2 regions of the Pokkaliibacter sp. CJK22405 genome follow, and region 1 is predicted to be linked to the other one. Evidence: predicted binding sites of a transcription regulator. Region 1 holds the regulator's gene; the other holds the start of a gene.
The links. Region 1 encodes FNR, which switches genes on or off when oxygen is low (the NO sensors DNR and NnrR bind a similar motif). Its sites were predicted from a motif close to TTGATNTANATCAA; they were not measured.
Positions count from the first base shown of each region.

Region 2: the regulator FNR is predicted to act here: its motif matches at 1,275-1,288, upstream of ACKC9G_RS11420 (TraR/DksA family transcriptional regulator).

Region 1 is NZ_JBKKHQ010000001.1:420,452-423,566, forward strand. Features, by position in the region: gene hemN (oxygen-independent coproporphyrinogen III oxidase) at 27-1,430, shown strand; gene fnr (fumarate/nitrate reduction transcriptional regulator Fnr) at 1,510-2,286, shown strand; gene ACKC9G_RS01925 (adenine phosphoribosyltransferase) at 2,442-2,984, shown strand.
Region 2 is NZ_JBKKHQ010000015.1:22,712-25,826, reverse strand. Features, by position in the region: gene tolR (protein TolR) at 1-18, opposite strand, end outside; gene tolQ (protein TolQ) at 24-695, opposite strand; gene ACKC9G_RS11420 (TraR/DksA family transcriptional regulator) at 920-1,216, opposite strand; gene ruvB (Holliday junction branch migration DNA helicase RuvB) at 1,319-2,320, opposite strand; gene ruvA (Holliday junction branch migration protein RuvA) at 2,384-3,022, opposite strand; gene ACKC9G_RS11405 (trimeric intracellular cation channel family protein) at 3,056-3,115, opposite strand, start outside.

The sequences.
Region 1 (3,115 bases):
TGTAGAGCAACATCAGGAGCCAAACTGTGAGCTACGCCCTTAATGAACAGCTTCAGGCTGCCCCCCTTTGGGAGCCTGAACTGATAAAACGCTATGATCGCGCCGGACCAAGGTATACCTCGTACCCCACTGCGGCAGATTTCAAACCTCAAAATGCCGGCAGTCTACTCGGACTGGCCGAGCAGCGCAGCGACCGGTCTAAACCCTTGTCGCTGTATCTGCACGTGCCTTTTTGCAGCAGCATCTGCTATTACTGCGCCTGCAACAAAATCATCACACGTCAGCATCAGCGTGTAAGACCCTTTCTGGACACTCTGTTTCAGGAGCTTTCTTACTATGCTGAGCATTTCGCCAAAGGCCGCACGGTGGAACAGCTGCACTTTGGTGGCGGTACGCCGACGTTTCTGAACGATGCTGAAATCGCGGAAGTGATGGTGTTCCTGCGCAAGAACTTCAACCTCAGCACTTCTGCCGACGCAGACTTCTCCATTGAGATTGATCCGCGCAGTGTCGATATTGCCCGTCTGGGCACACTTCGGGAGCTTGGTTTTAACCGTCTGAGTTTTGGCGTTCAGGATACCAATCTTGTCGTTCAGCAGGCTGTTAATCGTATCCAGCCAACAGCACTTATTGATGAGCAACTGAACGCCGCTCGCGAGCTGGGGTTTCGTTCCATCAACTTTGACCTGATCTACGGCCTGCCCAAGCAAAATCTCATGCTGTTTGGGGAAACCCTCAATACCGTTATCGGACTTCGTCCAGACCGGATCTGCGTCTTTAACTATGCACACCTGCCCGATCGCTTTCGGCCCCAGCGCCATATTAATGATAGCGATCTCCCCAGCCCGGCAGAAAAACTCGACATCCTCGGTCTGAGTATCGAGCGCTTACTGGAGGCAGGTTATCACTACATCGGCATGGATCACTTTGCTCTGCCAGATGACAGCCTCACCAGTGCCCAACAGGATGAGATGCTGCATCGTAATTTTCAGGGCTATACCACCCATGGAAATTGTGACCTGATTGCCTGCGGCCCTTCTGCGATCGGCCAGCTAGGAGATACCTACTTGCAAAATGCCCACGATGTGGATGACTGGAGCGAGAAAGTCCATCGCAAAGGTCACGCAATTACCCGGGGCATAATTCTGAGTGATGATGACATCATGCGCCGCGCGCTGATCAACCAGTTGATCTGTCATTTCCAACTCGACTTCAGCACATTTTCTGAGCAATGGAAGATCCACTTTCACACCGAGTTCGCCCATGAACTCAGTTTGATGAAACCATTCTCAGACGATGGTCTGATTAATCTTACGGACGATGGCTTGTATATCCTGCCTCGGGGGCGTTTACTAATACGCTCGCTTTGTATGTTGTTTGATATTTATCGGCAACCCCAGACAGAGCAACGGTTTTCCCGCATTGTTTGACAGCAGTGGTCGCGGCAAGACACCCGAGCTAACACCGATACATTTGCCATTTGATGGACCCAGTGCAAGGAATACGATCATGGCTGAACGCAGCACCATGGAGCCGATCATTCGCAATATTCGTCAGGCGCATTGCCAACATTGCAGCCTGAATTCTTTATGCCTCCCCCTTTCGCTCAGCTTCACCGATATGGAACGCCTGGATGGCATCATCGATAAAAGTCGCCCTTTAAAGAAAGGTGACCATTTGTTCCGACAGGGTGAAGATTTCAGCTCTGTCTATGCCGTACGCGCCGGTGCCATTAAAACCTATACCGTTACTGACGAAGGCGAGGAGCAGATTACCGGCTTCTATATGCCAAGTGAGCTGATTGGTCTGAGTGGTATTCATGAAAGTGCCTACCCTGTCTCGGCCAAGGTGCTGGAAACAACCACCGTCTGCGAGATCCCGTTTGAAAAGCTGGATTCCCTCTCCGGTCAGCTGCCAGAACTTCGCAAAAACCTGCTGCGCACCATGAGTAAAGAGATCCGGGATGAGCAGCAGATGATGCTGCTACTCAGCAAAAAGAGCGCGGATGAACGGATTGGTACTTTCCTGGTGAGACTGTCACAACGCTTCAAGCTGCGCGGTTTTTCTCCCACCCATTTCCGCCTGCCGATGTCGCGTAATGAAATCGGTAACTATCTGGGATTGGCCGTTGAAACGGTCAGCCGCATTTTCACACGCCTGCAAAAACAGGAAGTGATTGAGGTGGATGGCAAGGACATTCGTGTGATCAACACGTCCGAACTGTATCGGATTGCTGGCGAATGCGAGCACGCAGAAGCCCATTTGATCAACGTGGCAAACGGTTAATCCTGCCCTTCGGGCGATCCTTCCATGGGTCGCCCTCTTCGCCCACACAAGAAATTGCGGTAGTCTGTGAGCTTTGCCGAAGCGAAGGTTTGAGAAGCTGCCGTGGCTGTGATCAAACTTTAACGTTGAAGCCCCACCCGCTCACCAGTCCAAGGATGCTCTCAATGGCCTTTGACGTTGAATATGTAAAATCAGTAATTCGTGCCCTGCCTGACTGGCCTGAGCCCGGTGTTACCTTCCGTGATATCACCCCGATTTTCGCGGACCCCAAAGCCCTTCGCAAAGTGGCGGATGGTTTTATCGAGCGTTATATCAGCTCTGATATCACCCACATTGCCAGTATTGATGCGCGCGGTTTTCTGATCAGCGCGATTCTGGCCCACCAGCTTAACAAGCCGCTGATTCTGGTTCGCAAAAAAGGCAAACTGCCCGGCGAAACCATCAGCGAGTCTTATGATCTTGAGTACGGCTCTGCCACATTGGAGCTACAGACCGATGCCTGCAGTGAAGGCGCTCGCGTACTGCTGTTTGATGATCTGATCGCAACTGGCGGTACGCTGATGGCCGCCTGCAGCCTGATTCATCGCCTCGGCGGTAAAGTCACCGAAGTAGCCAGCATCATTGACTTGCCCGAACTTGGCGGCTCGCAAAAACTGCGTGATGCAGACCTGCCGGTATTCTCGCTGGTCGCCTACTAAGCGAACACGATACCTGTACAGAAAAAGGCATTGCCCATGGGTAATGCCTTTTTTATTGCCAACGAGTTACTGCAACTTGATCAGGATCAATCAATCTTGCCTTTTCCGCAGTCTTCGTTGAGTCCCCTTCG
Region 2 (3,115 bases), on a different contig from region 1:
ACGTCCGCGACGAGCCATAACGCTTAGCCATCCATCGTGTGAAGTTTGCGATACAGGATGGCACTAAACTCATCCGCAAAGGTTTCATAATGGTTTAACAAGCGATCAACTTGCGCCGCAAAACGGTTGTAGGCGACGACAGCAGGGATAGCAGCAAAAAGACCAATCGCAGTAGCGATCAACGCCTCTGCAATACCGGGAGCAACTGTCGCCAGTGTAGCCTGCTGAACATTAGACAGACCGATGAATGCATTCATGATCCCCCAGACGGTACCAAACAAACCAATATAGGGGCTGACAGAACCTACGGTTGCCAGAAAAGGAAGATGCACCTCGAGCTTATCCTGCTCTTTGGACACAGCCACTTTTAGAGAGCGTTGCACGCCCTGCATAACAGTTTCAGGATCAACATTGGGCTGCTGACGCATACGTGAGAATTCTTTGATACCGGAGGCGAAGATATTCTCTACACCATTATCATCATCCTGATTGGCGGAGATTTCTCGATAAAGACGGCTGAGATCCATACCTGACCAGAAACGGTCTTCGAATTCTTCCAGCGCTTTTCTGGATGAGTTCATCACAGCTCGGCGTTGGAAAATGATGATCCAGGACAGCACAGAGGCCATAAAAAGGATCAGCATAACGATTTGCACCAGCACGCTCGCATTAGAGACGAGCCCCCAAACGGACATATGCTGTTCGGCCACTCAAAACACTCCAGGCAGAATAAAAAGGAAATGTAAGCCTAATGGATTTATTACTTAATGCCTACTGGCAGAGTTTTTGCGTGCGAGAATATTCTTTTCAAAATATTTCGGCTGATAGGATGCGTGACTCGTAGGAATTGCGCACAGGATAGGGAGTTCATCGAAAAAAGAGAAGAGGCGCTCATGCCGATATTTTTTTCATGTGATGATCACTTTTTTTTGTCATCACACTGACATTGATCGCAATAAACAGTTAAAGGATTTTCCCCTAGTCGCGCAGGTTCTATATCCTGGTGACAGATAATACAAATACCGTATTCCCCTTCCTCAATTGCAGCCAGCGCCTGTTCTATTTGCCCAAGTCGTACAAATTGGCAATGACAAAAATCTTTACTGGGGACCGGTAAAAAGGATGCTTCTGACTTCAGCTGCTGCAAATTTTGATATTGCGCCAGCAGAGATCGTTGCACTGCCAGCACATGGGATGTCGTCAAACCTGTCATCATGCACCTCAACTCCGGGGATCAGAGCCAAGCAGTGTATTCATGCCCTTAAAGATGAGCCTTGATGCAGGTCATGACAGATCAGATTTATCTCGATTGGACAGATTAGCGCCGCTCCAGCGCAAAGTGCTCGTAGGCTTTATCTGTCGCCATACGTCCGCGCGCCGTCCGGGTCAAAAATCCTTGCTGGATAAGAAAAGGCTCAAGCACATCCTCAATGGTATCGCGCTCCTCGCTAATCGCAGCGGCCAAACTGTCAATACCGACGGGACCACCATTGAAGTGCTCAATCAATGTTACCAGCAGGCGTCGGTCCATGTGATCAAAGCCTTCTTTATCCACATTCAGCATATCCAGCGCCTGACCGGCAATGCTTTCAGTGATAGTGCCATCACCCTTAACTTCCGAGAAATCACGAACCCGGCGCAACAGGCGATTAGCTATACGTGGTGTTCCCCGAGAGCGACGAGCAATCTCAAAGGCACCTTTGGACTCAATTCCCACACCCAGGAGTTGTGATGAACGCTCAACAATGTGAGTCAGATCTTTGACGTTATAAAACTCCAGACGCTGCACAATCCCGAAGCGGTCACGTAAAGGTGACGTTAAAAGACCTGCTCTTGTTGTTGCGCCGATAAGCGTAAAAGGAGGGAGATCAAGCTTTATAGAGCGAGCGGCGGGCCCCTCTCCAATCATGATATCCAGCTGGTAATCTTCCATCGCAGGATAAAGTACTTCCTCCACGGCAGGATTCAGCCGGTGAATCTCATCGATAAAGAGCACATCCATTGGCTCAAGATTGGTTAGCATGGCGGCAAGATCGCCCGCTTTCTCCAGTACAGGGCCAGATGTTGAGCGAATGCTTACCCCCATTTCATTGGCAATAATATTAGCCAGCGTCGTTTTGCCCAGACCCGGTGGTCCAAAGACCAGCGTATGATCCAGCGCTTCACCACGGTTCTTCGCAGCCTGAATAAAAATTTCCATCTGCTCGCGAACCGCGTGCTGACCAATGTATTCATCCAGACGTTTTGGACGAATCGCGCGATCCTGAGACTCTTCTCCACCCTTAAGTGTGGGACTAATAAAACGATCCGCTTCGATCATGCCAATGACCTGTGTTTATTCATGAATAGAGAAGTCGCTAAATGTATGAATGTAAAAGGATGGCTAACGAGCCGCCATCGACTTCAATGCCACTTTAAGCAGTGACTCTACAGTCAACGCTTGCCCTTCCAGCGTCTTTTCTGCCTGAATGAGCACCTTGCTGGCATCTGCAGGCTTATACCCCAAGGCAATCAGCGCCTGCTCTGCTTCCAAACGCACATCCTGTGCGGGAGATGAAGCCGACGCACTCAACACGCCACCATCCAGACTGAAGTCAGCGGCATCAACATTTAAATTCCAGGTTTCCAAACGGTCACGCAATTCGACCAGCAAGCGCTCTGCCGTTTTCTTTCCAACACCAGGCACTTTGACAAGGCGATTGATATCACCGTCATGCACGCTGCGAACCAGTTCTTTTACTTCCAGAGAGGACAGAATTGAAAGAGCCAGCTTCGGGCCTACACCGTTCGCCTTGATCAGGATTCGGAACACATCGCGTTCCTGCTTTTCTGAGAAGCCAAACAATAAGTGAGCATCCTCTCGAATCACCTGATGGGTATATAGAACCACCTTTTTACCACGTTCAGGCAAACGGAAATGAGTCTGCATGCTGGCTTCAATCTCATAACCAACACCGGCGACATCCAACAATAGCGCGGGCGGAGACTTTTCCAGCAACATCCCTTCAAGACGACCAATCATTTCACTACTTATCCTATATCTCTGAGTCTGAGTTCAGCGCGAGGTATCCGGGCTTCTGAGCCAGGCAGGAAGACGTAACTGCCAATAAATGGC